Linked DNA regions of Caldalkalibacillus thermarum. The protein of the gene in region 1 interacts with the protein of each later gene in a pairwise test. Links are inferred from orthologs where the notes say so. Each region holds a gene or a part of one and is shown on either strand. Other genes may lie near its edges. The genes, in order: rpe and eno.

The links.
Region 2: the proteins of rpe (region 1) and eno interact in binary tests that used the Escherichia coli proteins (3 or more experiments, as listed by UniProt). The link is inferred for Caldalkalibacillus thermarum from one-to-one orthologs.

The regions. Positions count from the first base shown.
Region 1 is NZ_BMKZ01000003.1:53,156-60,167, forward strand. The notes cover bases 1,283-4,235. They hold rpe (ribulose-phosphate 3-epimerase), read left to right. Parts: upstream 1,283-2,411; coding sequence 2,412-3,059; downstream 3,060-4,235. Other genes in these bases: pknB (Stk1 family PASTA domain-containing Ser/Thr kinase), read left to right, coding at 1,283-1,492; rsgA (ribosome small subunit-dependent GTPase A), read left to right, coding at 1,522-2,409; spoVM (stage V sporulation protein SpoVM), read left to right, coding at 3,250-3,327; rpmB (50S ribosomal protein L28), read right to left, coding at 3,381-3,569; IEW48_RS02030 (Asp23/Gls24 family envelope stress response protein), read left to right, coding at 3,790-4,152. Outside these bases: more of pknB, read left to right, coding at 1-1,282; more of IEW48_RS02035, read left to right, coding at 4,236-5,901; sdaAB (L-serine ammonia-lyase, iron-sulfur-dependent subunit beta), read left to right, coding at 5,927-6,589; sdaAA (L-serine ammonia-lyase, iron-sulfur-dependent, subunit alpha), read left to right, coding at 6,666-7,012. UniProt on the Escherichia coli protein: Catalyzes the reversible epimerization of D-ribulose 5-phosphate to D-xylulose 5-phosphate.
Region 2 is NZ_BMKZ01000023.1:38,051-45,076, forward strand. The notes cover bases 2,744-5,710. They hold eno (phosphopyruvate hydratase), read left to right. Parts: upstream 2,744-3,567; coding sequence 3,568-4,854; downstream 4,855-5,710. Other genes in these bases: gpmI (2,3-bisphosphoglycerate-independent phosphoglycerate mutase), read left to right, coding at 2,744-3,454; IEW48_RS10295 (Ger(x)C family spore germination protein), read right to left, coding at 4,863-5,710. In the rest of the region: IEW48_RS10275 (phosphoglycerate kinase), read left to right, coding at 1-1,135; tpiA (triose-phosphate isomerase), read left to right, coding at 1,162-1,911; more of gpmI, read left to right, coding at 1,916-2,743; more of IEW48_RS10295, read right to left, coding at 5,711-6,059; IEW48_RS10300 (spore germination protein), read right to left, coding at 6,056-7,026. UniProt on the Escherichia coli protein: Catalyzes the reversible conversion of 2-phosphoglycerate (2-PG) into phosphoenolpyruvate (PEP). It is essential for the degradation of carbohydrates via glycolysis.

The DNA.
Region 1 (7,012 bases):
CGGATCGGTGATTGGCTCCGTACACTATTTTTCACCGGAACAGGCCCGCGGAGGGGTGACCGGTCAAAAATCGGATCTCTATTCATTGGGGATTGTTTTGTATGAAATGGTCACGGGTGAGTTGCCTTTTTCGGGAGATTCACCTATCAGCGTAGCGCTTAAACACTTGCAGGAACCATTTACTGAGCCCCGCCAACTTAATCCTAATATTCCCCAAAGTGTGGAAAATATCATTTTGCGTTGCTTGGCCAAAAACCCCAGCCAGCGCTATGAATCCGCTGACGGGCTCATTCAAGACCTCAACACCTGTCTCAGCCCAGAACGGTTAAACGAACCAAAATGGACATCGGAGCAAATTGACGATGAAGATGAAGCGACCAAAGTTGTGCCAGCTATCAAAGACGATTTGTTTGAGACCAAGGTGATCGAAAAACCTGTGCAGGATACTGGAGCGGTACATAATAAAAAGCAAAACGGTGACGCAGAAGGAAGCACTCCAAAACAAAAGAAGAAACGGCGCATATGGTTGAAACTGGCCGTGATGACGTTGATTATTCTCCTGCTCAGCTTTGGCACCTATCAGGGAGTGAAAATGTATATCGCTTCCCAAGAGGTTGAGGTGCCGGATGTATATAACCTCCCCGTTGAGGAAGCGACTGAACAGCTCGAAGCGCTTAAACTGGTGGTGGATGCTTCCGCAGAACGCTATCATGATGAAGTGGAAGAAGGCCATGTGCTCCGACAAAACCCTGTACCAGGAACGGTCGTTAAAAAAGGTTCTACCGTCCGGCTAACGGTAAGCAAGGGCAAGCTCAAGATTGAAATGCCATCAGTCGTTCATTTAACTGAACAACAGGCCCGCAACGTGTTAAGAAACTTCACTGTCTATACGATGGAAGAATACCATGATGAGATTCCAGAGGGACATGTTATCTCCCAGGATCCTGAGGCAGGAGAATTGGTGGTGGAAGGCGAAACAGAGGTGCGTCTGGTGATCAGCAAAGGGAAACGGACTTTTAAAATGCCGAACTTAAAAGGTATGACGCTGGATGAAGCTAAAGCCGTTGCGGCAGAATATCAACTGGTCATAAATGAGGTTCGCCAAGGCTATTCCGCCGATTTTGCCGAGGGTCAAATCTATCAGCAATATCCCTATGACCCGGGGATGGAAGTGACAGATGGATCTAAAATTGATGTCTGGATCAGCCAAGGACCGGAAATCAGGCAAAAATCACGTCAGATTACCGTTGCCTTGGATGACGACGGGAACGATGACCATCCTGGCCGGGGCAAGGGAAAAAATAAGCAAAGGGTCAAAGTAGAAATCTTGGTCCGGGACCATCAGGGAGAACGCAAGGCATTTGCTGAACATATCAGCAAGACCAAAACGTATACGGTTGATGTTGTCGTGATCCCCCGGCAATCAGCCTTGATTCAGGTTTTTCTGGACGGTGAACTTCATCATGAGGAACAGGTAGGTTTTAATGATTAAGACCACAAATTTGAAATGGAGGTTCTTGTATGCTGCAAGGTCGCATCATCAAGGCGCTAGCGGGCTACTACTACGTGCTTGATCATAGCGGAAAAGTGTGGCAATGTCGTGCCAGAGGCGTCTTTAAGAAAAAAGGTCTGCAGCCTTTGGTAGGGGATGTGGTCCAATTTGAATCTGTTTCCGAGCGGGAAGGGTGGGTGACCCAACTTAAGGATAGAAAAAATCGGCTGGTACGTCCCCCCATTGCCAATGTAGACCAGGCCCTGCTTGTTTTTTCAGTCAAAGAACCTTCATTCAGTTCTTTTTTATTGGACCGGATGCTGGTCACTGTGGAAAAAGCTCGAATCAGGCCGTTGATCTGCTTTACCAAACTGGACTTGTGTCCGGATGACAAAAATATCCAGGCAGCCATCAACGTCTATCAACAGCTGGGCTATCAGATCTGCCAAACAAGCAGTGTCAGTGGAGAAGGGATTGATGATTTAATGAAACTCCTCCGGGGAAAAATAACTGTTTTAGCCGGACAGTCTGGTGTAGGCAAGTCTACTCTCCTTAATCTCTTGTGTCCCCAGGCTGAATTAGAAACAGGGGAAGTTTCGGATAAATTGGGACGAGGGCGCCATACTACCCGGCATGTTGAGCTTCTCCAGCTGCCTGGCGGGGGATTGGTGGCAGATACCCCTGGTTTTAGCCAACTGGATTTTAAGGACATAGAACCGGAGGAGTTGGCTGCTTGTTTTGTGGAATTTAGAGCTTACATGGAAGCATGTAAATTTCGAGGCTGTTTGCATCGTGATGAACCGGGATGTGCGGTCAAAAGTGCTGTGGCACAAGGGGAAATCGATTCTGGCCGCTATACTCATTATCTGCAATTTTTAGATGAAATTGGAGATCAACTATACAGAAAGAGGTATTGAGGATGGTTAAAGTTGCACCTTCGATCTTATCTGCCAATTTTGCGGTTCTTGGTCAAGAAATTAACGATGTGATTCAGGGTGGAGCAGACTGGATTCACATCGATGTCATGGATGGTCATTTTGTGCCCAATATTACCATGGGTCCGTTGGTGGTTGAGGCCATTCGCCCCTTGACTGACCTCCCCCTTGATGTTCATCTGATGATTGAAGAGCCTGAGAAGTATATCCAAGACTTTGTCAAAAGCGGGGCGGACCTGATTACTGTTCATCAAGAAGCATGCCGTCATCTTCACCGCACCGTTTATCAGATTAAGGAGGCGGGTGTTAAGGCGGGAGTCGCTATCAATCCAGCCACACCGGTGGAAATGGTGAGAGAAATCCTGGCTGATGTTGATCTGGTATTGCTTATGACGGTTAACCCTGGTTTTGGCGGCCAAACGTTTATTCCCACCGTCCTCACAAAGGTTAAAAGGTGCCGCCAATGGGCCGAGGAGCAGGGATTATCCCATCTGTACTTGGAAGTGGATGGGGGCGTCAATGAACATACTGCTTCGTTATGCCGTCAAGCGGGTGCCAATGTGCTGGTGGCCGGTTCTGCCATTTTCAGCGCAGCAGACCGTCGGGAAGCCATTAACAAAATACGTGGTTAATCATCTTATCAGCTTAAGAATATGTTCTATCTTTGGCAAGCATACATAAAAATAATGTTAAGAGAAAAAAACAACCTATGACCGCTTTAAAGGTTGCTTTTTCATTGAAGTAAGGGAAACTAATGCGGGCTGTCAACTAAGGGGGAGGGGATGAATATACTAGGGGTGAATAGAGTAAGGAGGGGGAATGATGAGGTTTTATACCATTAAATTACCTCGGTTTCTGGGAACGATTGTTCGTGTGGTGATTGACGTGTTTAAACGATAAAAAGCACCTGAACGGTGCTTTTTTTCATGAACGCACTAAAAATGAGAACGATATTAAGCGCGTTTAACTTTACCAGATTTTAAGGCTCTTGCGCTTACATAGACACGCTTAGGTTTACCATTGACTAAGATTCTAACTTTTTGAACATTAACGCCCCATTTGCGTCTCGTCTTATTTTCAGCATGGCTGCGTTTATTGCCGTAGCTGGGTTTTTTTCCGGTGATATAACACTTGCGTGCCACACTTTCTACCTCCTCATATTATCCTTAATCAATCAGCATTTTCATACTTGGATATCTTAGCATATTCAGTTGGATTTTTGCAACCACTTAAGGTGATTCCTGCGAAGAGTGGCATCTCTCTATGTGGGAAAGCTTTTAAAAGAAAGGAACATATAGTAAAATTGGAATAGCTGTTTGCTGTTCATACAGGCGCTTAATTGACGATAAGGAGGCAGTAATCATGACTGTGCAGATTTCCACACCGTTAGGCCAAATCGAAGTGGCCAAAGAAGTCATTGAAACCATTGCTGGGGGAGCAGCAATGGAGTGCTATGGCTTGGTTGGCATGGCTTCTCAAAAATATATTAGAGACGGATTGACCGAATTGTTGCGCCGTGAAAATTTGAAAAAAGGAGTCGTTGTCCGCGAAGACGAGAATGGCGTTCATATTGATATGTATGTGGTTGTTAGTTATGGAACCAAAATTTCAGAAGTGGCCCATAATGTGCAATCTAAAGTTAAATACACCTTGCAAGAAATGTTGGGCTTACAAGTGGATAGCGTCAATATTTATGTTCAAAGTGTACGTGTGACCAACAGTTAAGCATAAAGGCAGCATGAGTTAGGAGGATCATGAGTGAAACAGCACAAAATTAATGGACATTTATTTGCTGATATGATTCGCCAAGGAGCAAAAAATCTTGAAAAGCATGCCAAAAATGTGGATGCTTTAAATGTGTTTCCTGTACCTGACGGAGATACGGGAACCAATATGAGCCTGTCGTTGGCCTCTGGCGTGAACGAGATGAACAAAGTTTCATCAAACAGTGTGGCTCAGGTTGCCAAAGCCTTATCCAAAGGCTTGTTGATGGGAGCAAGAGGTAATTCAGGTGTCATTTTGTCCCAATTATTCAGAGGGTTCGCCAAGGGAGTGGAATCAAAGGAGCATCTGATTGCTCAGGATTTTGCAGCAGGACTTAAGCAAGGGGTTGAAACCGCATACAATGCAGTGATGAAACCTGTTGAGGGCACCATCTTGACTGTGGCCAAAGATGCGGCCAAGGTGGCTGAGGAAAAAGCGAAACAGACAGATAATCTTTTAGAGCTTATGGAAGCCGTTGTGGCTGAAGCCAAAGCTTCTCTCATGCGGACGCCTGATTTATTGCCTATTCTAAAGCAAGTGGGGGTCGTGGACTCCGGCGGTCAAGGTTTAGTGTATGTTTATGAAGGATTTTTAGCGGCGCTAAGAGGAGAAATGGTTACAGATGAAGCAGTTTCCACTGACGAGTCCGTGCCGAAGGCTTTCAGTGAGAACAAAGGAGTTCATGTCCAAAACGAAGTGGCCGAGATGATGGCCCAAGGCGTCTTGTCTGAAGACGATATTAAATATGGGTATTGTACCGAGTTTATGATCCGCCTGGATCAGAATCAGACCCGTTCCTTTCAGGAAAGTGAATTTCGTCGCCAGTTGCATACATACGGGGACTCCATCCTGGTGGTTTCTGACGATGAACTGGTTAAGGTACATATACACGCTGAAGAGCTGGGCAAAGTTTTGGGATATGCCCAATCTTTCGGTGAACTGACGAACATTAAGATTGAGAACATGCGCGAACAGTTCCGGGAAGTCAAAGAGCGTGGCAAAGGAGCTGGACAACCGTCTGTCCCTCATGTGGACCTCCCTTCTGCCACAGAAAAGAACTATGGCATTGTTGCTGTTGGAATGGGAGACGGCATTGCGGAGATTTTTAAGAGCCTCGGAGCAGATGAGGTGATCTATGGCGGGCAGACTATGAATCCCAGCACGCAAGCTTTTGTTGATGTCATGGAAAGCATCAGGGCCAAACAGGTGATTATATTGCCCAATAATAGCAATGTGATTTTAACCGCCCAGCAGGCTGCCCAATTGGTAGATAAACAGGTGGCAGTCATTCCCACCCAAAATGTCATGCAAGGCATTGCCGCCCTGTTAAGTTTCAACCCTTCGGTTTCTTTAGAAGAAAATGTGCAGGCCATGAGCAAAGCAACAGAGGGGGTTGTCACAGGTCAAGTCACCCATGCCACTCGCGACACTGAATTAGATGGCATCACCATTAAGAAGGGGCATTATATAGGCATTAAGGACGGTAAAATTGTGGTCACGGCGGAAAAGGCTGACGATGCGCTTCGTCAATTGATCGGGCGGATGATAAGTGCTGAGAGTGAAATTTTAACGCTCATTTATGGTGAGGATGTTGACAAGGCAGAGATAGAGGCCTTTCAGGCCTTCATGGAAGACAACTACCCTGATGTGGAAATAGAAGTTCATTCCGGTAAACAGCCTATGTATCCATACTTGGTGTCAGTGGAGTAAGGCAGGCTTCAAAGAGGGGATAAAGATGAAATATCGCTCAGTATTTGATATTATCGGTCCTATTATGATCGGGCCATCCAGTTCCCACACAGCTGGCGCGGCCCGCATCGGCAGAGTGGCCCGTCGCATCTTCGGCAGAAAACCTGACAGGGCAACCATTACGTTGTATGGTTCTTTTGCTAAAACGTATAAAGGTCATGGTACAGACATTGCCATAGTTGGAGGACTTTTGGATTTGGACACGTTTGATGAAGGAATTGTGCGTTCACTGGAGATGGCCAAAGAGCAAGGCATTCAGGTAACTATCCAGGCCAGCGAAGAGGACGTGGATCACCCCAATACGGCCAAAATTGAACTTAGCGGTGACCAGCACCACCTTGAGATTGTGGGCACTTCCATTGGCGGGGGATCGATTGAAATCATCTCCATAAATGGTTTTAACCTGCGATTGTCCGGTCATCATCCAGCTTTGCTTGTCCTCCACGAAGACAAATATGGGATGATTGCCCAGGTGGCCAACGTCTTGAGCAAGTTCAAGCTCAATATTGGTCATATGGAAGTGGCACGTAAAAGTAAAGGATCGGAAGCGTTGATGGTCATTGAGACCGATCAACCCATTGGTGAGCAGGTGCTGGCTGAAATAGGAGAGATCCCCTCCATTTTAACAGTAACAAAAGTAGAGCTCTGATGGTTTAATCGCTTATACCATAACCGGCAGGAGAACAACGGCTTAAGGCAAGCTGAAAGGAGGAGGAGCTATGGCCTTGTTTAAGACCGTGTCTGAGCTCGTTGAACGGGCAGAACGTGAAAACAAGAAAATCGCGGAAATCATGATTGAACAAGAGATACAGATGTCAGGGAAATCGAAAGAACAAATTATGGACAATATGGCCAAAGCCTACCGGGTCATGGAGAAAGCCGTGCAAAGGGGAACAACTGAAGACATCCAATCTCACAGCGGTTTGACGGGCGGTGATGCCAGGAAGCTGCAACGTTATATACAACAAGGACACGTCTTGTCCGGCACTCATGTGTTGGAGGCGGTAAGTAAGGCGATGGCGACCAATGAGGTTAATGCCGCCATGGGTACCATATGTGCCACTCCCACAGC
Region 2 (7,026 bases), on another replicon or contig:
TCTCTGCCGCGTTGACTTTAACGTGCCCTTGGACGGGGAGAGGATCACCGATGATACCCGCATCAGGGCTGCCTTGCCCACCATCAAGTACCTGCTTGAGCAGGGGGCCATTGTTATTCTGGCTTCCCATCTGGGACGGCCCAAAGGGCAAGTGAAAGAGGAACTGCGTCTGGACCCTGTGGCCAAACGTTTGGCCGATCTGTTAGGCAAAGAGGTTTATAAAGCAGACGAGGCCATCGGACCAGAGGTCGAACAGCAAATTGCCAAACTCGAGCCGGGCGAAGTGCTGCTTCTGGAAAATGTGCGCTTTTACCCGGGCGAGGAAAAGAACGATCCCGAGTTTGCCAAGCAGCTGGCTAAATTAGCCGATGTCTACGTCAATGATGCCTTTGGGGCTGCTCACCGCGCCCATGCTTCCACGGAAGGCGTGGCTCACCACCTGCCAGCCGTAGCCGGTTTTCTGCTGGAAAAAGAGCTGGATATCTTAGGCAGTGCTTTGGAAAAACCGGAGCGTCCGTTTACGGCTATTATCGGCGGGGCCAAGGTGAAAGATAAAATAGGCGTCATCGAAAACCTGCTGACCAAAGTGGACAATCTCTTGATTGGCGGGGGCCTGGCATATACGTTTATCAGAGCACAGGGCTATTCAGTCGGGAAATCCCTGCTGGAAGAAGATAAAATTGAACTGGCCAAATCACTGATTGAAAAAGCGAAAGCCAACAACGTCAACTTCCTGATGCCCGTCGATTGCGTGGTGGCTGACCGTTTTGCCGAAGATGCCAACACCCAAGTGGTGGCGATTGACAGCATTCCGGACGACTGGGAAGCGTTGGATATCGGACCGCAAACCAGAGAACGTTACCGCAACATCATTTTGGAGTCCAACCTGGTGATCTGGAACGGGCCGATGGGCGTGTTTGAAATGGAACCCTTTGCCCATGGAACCAACGCTATTGCCACTGCACTGGCCGATTGCCAAGGGACCACCATCATTGGCGGAGGAGATTCTGCAGCGGCCATTGAACAAGCCGGAATGGCTGAGGCGATGACCCATATCTCCACTGGAGGAGGGGCCTCTCTGGAGTTTATGGAAGGTAAAATATTGCCGGGTGTCGCTGCTTTGGAGGACCGTTAAGGACGAGATGAGCAAGGAGGGAAACCATGCGCAAGCCGATTATTGCCGGCAACTGGAAAATGCATAAAACAGTCGCTGAAGCTCTGGCCTTTGCCCGGGCCATCGAAGACAAGCTTCCTGATCCTGAACAGGTGGAAGCTGTTATTTGCGCGCCGTTTGTCACTTTGCCTGCACTGGTCGAATGGGCCAAAGGCAAACCGGTGGGTATTGGCGCCCAAAACATGCATTTTGAAGAACAGGGCGCCTTTACCGGAGAAATCAGCCCGGTGATGTTAAAGGAGCTGGGCGTTCAGTATGTGATTCTGGGGCATTCAGAACGCCGCCAGTACTTTAACGAAACGTGCGAAAGCGTCAATCTGAAAACCCACGCAGCCCACAAGCACGGTCTGATTCCCATCATTTGTGTGGGTGAAACCTATGAAGAGCGGGAAGAGGGACAAACGAAAGAAGTGGTTCGCAGCCAGGTGATCAAAGCGCTCAACAATTTGACAGCTGAACAGGTCAAACGTTCGGTCATTGCTTATGAACCTGTATGGGCCATTGGTACGGGCCAAACCCCGACGGCTGAAGAAGCAGGCGATGTGATCGCCTATATCCGCCAGGTCGTGGCTGAACAATTCTCCCCGGACGTCGCCGATGCGATTCGCATCCAATACGGCGGAAGCGTCAAGCCGGACAACATCGGCCAATTTATGCAACAAGCTGATATTGACGGGGCATTGGTTGGCGGCGCCAGTTTGAAACCCGATGCCTTCTTAGCTTTATTGGAGGGATAGCAACATGACAAGACCCAAACCAGTCGCCTTAATCATTCTGGACGGTTTTGCCCTCAGGGAAGAGACTCACGGCAATGCCATTGCCCAGGCTCACACGCCCAATTTTGACCGCTACTGGGAGAGCTATCCCCACACCACACTGAAAGCTTCGGGTGAAGCCGTGGGGTTGCCTGAAGGGCAGATGGGCAATTCAGAAGTGGGGCATTTAAACATTGGAGCCGGGCGGATTGTGTATCAGGATTTAACCCGGGTGAACAAGGCCATCAAGGAAGGCGACTTTTTTGAAAATGACGTTTTCCTGCAAGCGATGCGCCATGTGAAAGAGAAGGGAACGGCCCTGCATTTGTACGGCTTGGTGTCTGACGGGGGCGTGCACAGCCATATTGAGCACCTGTTTGCCCTGTTGGAACTGGCCAAGAAAGAACAAGTGGACAAGGTGTATGTCCATGCCTTTTTGGATGGCCGGGACGTGGCTCCTGACAGTGCCAAGGGGTACATTGAACAGCTGCTGGCCAAGATGGATGAGCTGGGGGTTGGCCAGCTGGCCACCATTCAGGGCCGTTATTATGCCATGGACCGCGACCGGCGCTGGGACCGGACGGAGAAAGCGTACCGGGCCATGGTATACGGGGAAGGGCCCCGCTACCGGGATCCCATTCAAGCCATTGTGGAATCCTATGAAAAAAGTATCTATGATGAGTTTGTGGAGCCAACTGTGATCGTGGATGACCAGGATCAGCCGGTGGGCCAGATCCGCTCGGAAGACGCCGTGATTTTCTTCAACTTCAGACCTGACCGGGCCATTCAGATTTCCCAGGCGTTTACCAACAAGGACTTCCGCGGCTTTGACCGGGGGGAGAAGTTTCCCAAGGATTTGTTCTATGTCTGCTTAACCCATTTCAGTGAAACGGTGGACGGTTATGTGGCTTACCGCCCGGTTAATTTGGATAACACTTTGGGTGAAGTGCTCACCCAAAACGGTTTGAAACAACTGCGCATCGCCGAAACGGAAAAATATCCGCACGTCACCTTCTTCTTCAGCGGCGGCCGGGAACAGAAATTTGACGGAGAAAAACGGGTGTTGATTGACTCACCCAAAGTGGCCACCTATGACCTCAAGCCGGAAATGAGCGCCTATGAAGTGACCGATGCCGTTTTAGCTGAGATCAACTCCGATGAACATGACGTGATCATCCTCAACTTTGCCAACCCGGATATGGTGGGCCATTCCGGCAAACTGGAGCCGACCATTAAAGCCGTCGAAGCGGTGGATGAATGTTTGGGCAAAGTGGTGGATGCTGTGCTGGCCAAAGGCGGTATTGCCGTAATCACAGCAGACCATGGTAACGCAGACATGATCCTGGATGCAAATGATAACCCTCATACGGCTCATACCACCAACCCGGTGCCGTTTATTATCACCAAAGCAGGATTGCAGTTGAGGGATGACGGCATTTTAGCCGATATTGCCCCCACCGTGCTGGATCTGTTGAACTTGGACCAGCCCAAGGAAATGACTGGCCGGACCTTAATAAAAAAATAAAAACCGTTGGACAAACGGTGTGCTAGAAAAGTAAACTGATTTATCTGTTAAGTATCCTGACCAAACATGAGATGCTTTCTGTCTAGAAAAAACATATGAAGGAGATGACCAACATGTCCCTGATCAGTGAAATATACGCCCGTCAAGTGTTGGATTCCCGCGGCAATCCAACGGTTGAAGTGGAAGTGTATCTTGAGTCTGGTGCTTTCGGACGGGCCATTGTGCCTTCCGGTGCTTCCACCGGTGCCCATGAAGCCGTCGAGCTGCGCGACAATGACAAAGGCCGTTACCTGGGCAAAGGTGTCTTAAAAGCCGTTGAAAATGTGAATGAAGTGATCGCCCCTAAACTGATCGGCATGGATGCCACCAACCAAGTGGCCATTGACCGCTTGATGATTGAACTGGACGGCACCCCCAACAAAGGCAAGCTGGGCGCGAATGCCATTCTGGGTGTATCCATGGCTGTGGCCCATGCTGCTGCCAATGAGGTTGGCCTGCCCTTGTACCAGTACTTGGGCGGCTTCAATGCCAAAACCTTGCCGGTGCCGATGATGAACATTCTAAACGGCGGTAAACATGCTGACAACAACGTGGACTTCCAGGAGTTCATGATTATGCCCGTTGGCGCTGAAAACTTTGCTGAAGCCCTGCGCATGGGCACGGAGATTTTCCACAATCTGAAGAAAGTGTTGCAGGATAAAGGCTTAAACACTGCTGTGGGCGACGAGGGCGGCTTTGCGCCTAACCTGAAGTCCAACGAAGAAGCCATCCAAACCATTATTGCCGCCATTGAAAAAGCCGGTTACCGCCCCGGTGAAGATGTGTACCTGGCTCTTGATGTGGCCTCTACAGAGATCTACAAAGACGGCAAATATGAGCTGGCCGGGGAAGGGGTCTCCTACACCGCCGATGAAATGATCAGCTTCTACAAGGAGTTAGTGGACAAGTATCCCATCATCTCCATTGAGGACGGACTGGCCGAAGATGATTGGGAATCCTGGGCCAAGCTGACGGCTGCGATTGGCGACAAAGTACAGTTGGTGGGAGACGACCTGTTTGTCACTAACACCGAGCGCTTGAAGCGCGGCATTGACAACAATACAGGCAACTCCATTCTGGTTAAAGTGAACCAGATCGGCACGCTGACGGAAACTTTTGAGGCAGTTGAAATGGCCAAGCGGGCCGGTTATACAGCTGTCATTTCCCACCGCTCTGGTGAAACGGAAGACACCACCATCGCTGACATTGCTGTAGCTACCAATGCCGGCCAAATCAAAACCGGGGCTCCGTCCCGCACTGACCGTGTGGCCAAATACAACCAGCTCTTGCGCATTGCCGATGAGCTGGATATCACCGGCCATTATGCCGGTAAAGCTGCCTTTTACAATTTGCAGCGTTAAGCGGCTCCTCAGTCCGGTCGGGGATGCAGGATTTTGTGAAAACGGTTGGCCCCGCTCTGTTTAATGTTCACTTCCGCTTGCACCTGAACCGAGTTTGGGTTGACGGTTAACCGGCCTTCTTTGGCCAGACGTTTCCACAGTTGGGGATCCTGGCGGTACACATGATAAGCAAGATCCAAGAGATCGGCGTCCAGTTCGAGGCCCTTGGCATAAGTGGTTTCGATCTGGCTCTCTATGGCCTGGGCAGCCAAACGGTTCACTTCCTCCAGGCCCAGGTCTTGCTTCATTTCCAACACTTGTCCCTGTGCGGTCACTTTGACCTTGAAGCGGATTTGCTCTCCCTTCACCTCTGGCTGGACCCGGACTTTTGGCCGCATAATGATCAGGGTGGCCACAATGGTGTCCCCCTTGCGGATGTTGAGGGGAGCGCGCACGGTGGAAGGCTGCAGCCAGCGGATGCCCACAATGTCTTCCTCCAGCAGAAATCCCTTAAACTGCTTGTCCTGCAGGATGCCGATGCCATTTAGGAGCAGGGTGGTAAATGTGCCCTGATCATCGGTCCAGCGGTTTTTGACCGTGCCGATATAAGGGATGATGACGGCCTTGCCGGGCTCATTAAAATGGGAGATAAAGCGGTGCAGCCGGATGGGACTCACCCGGGCGCTTTGTTCATAGATGGCATCCGGATCAGACAACAGTCCAAAAATGGTGCTGAAAGGCAAAGCCGGCGGCGTGGTCATGATCTCCCCCAGCGGTTCTTTAGTCACATAAACATATACCGTGCGCCGCACCTCGTTATAACGCCCCAATACTTCGAGCACATCGGCGTACAGGTTTTGTTGCAAAGCCCGTTCGCTGAAAATAATGGCCGACAAATGACCCCAGTAGATCCGCCGTTGGGCATAGGTATACAAATCATGAAAGGCGCTGGTCACCGTGCTGCCTTTGCCCATGATCACTTTTTGCTCCGCTTCTTTGGCTGTGCGTTGCCCCCCTTCCGGAATGGGCATGGAGGCAAAGTTGATATTCTCCACATAGACCACTGTCCGGCCGTCTTGTTCATCCACATCGATGCCCATCACCAGTGCATACTGCATGTACTCCATCTCCTTGGCATCCCAGCATCCCCCCAGCAGCACCAGCGCGAGCAGGACGGACAATGCCCTGATACGGGCAGCACCTGCCGGATGCGACACAGCATTCACCGCTTTCGGTCCGGGTCCCCAGGATCAAGCAGATCCGGCCGGTGCTTCAGTTTTTGGGGGGAGGGATGGATCGCCGCTTGAATGAAATCTGGCCAGCGGACAGGAGCCAAGGGTGCCATATATGGAATGCCAAAGGAGCGCAGGTGGCAAACATAGATCAGGATCAGGAAGGCTGATCCCAAAAAGCCGAACATGCCCAAGAGTGCTGAGAAGATGAGGTTGAAGTAGCGCAAAATACTGACCGTACCGGCCAGTGACTGATTGGACAGGGTGAACGTGGCCACGGCAGAGCTGGCGATAATCACCACCAGTGAAGGATTTGTCAGGCCGGCGCGAATGGCGGCATCCCCGATAATAATGCCACCAACTACGGCCAGTACCTGGCCAATGGCTAAGGGCAGGCGTAAACCCGCTTCCCGGAACAGTTCAAACAAAAAGGTCAGCACCAGTGCCTCCAAAGGGGAGGGAAGTGGTACCCCTTCCCTGGCCTGGGCGATATTGCCCAGCAGAATTAAGGGCAACTGATCCTGATGGTAAGTGGTCAGGGCGACCCAAAAGCCGGGCAAAAAGACGGCGATGGACATGGCCGCCAGGCGCAACAATCGTTCCATGGAATTGTAAGCCCAGGCATATTCCGCATCTTCGGCATTCTTCATAATCAACAAGAGCTGGGCCGGGGCAATCAGCGCGGTGGGCACCCCGTCCATCAGCAGGGCAAAGCGCCCGCGGACCAAGGCGTCCGCCACAAAATCAGGACGTCCTGAATAGTGAAACAGGGGGAACAGCCGATAGGGGCTGTCCGTCAACAACTCTTCCAGTTGATTGGAAGAAAACAGGCCATCCACCTGAATCTGCTCCAGCCGTGCTTTGATTTGCTGAATGACCGCAGGAGGCACAATGTCCGCCATATATAACAGCGCTACCCGTGTCTTGCTGCGCTGGCCCAGGACATACTGTTCATGATGAA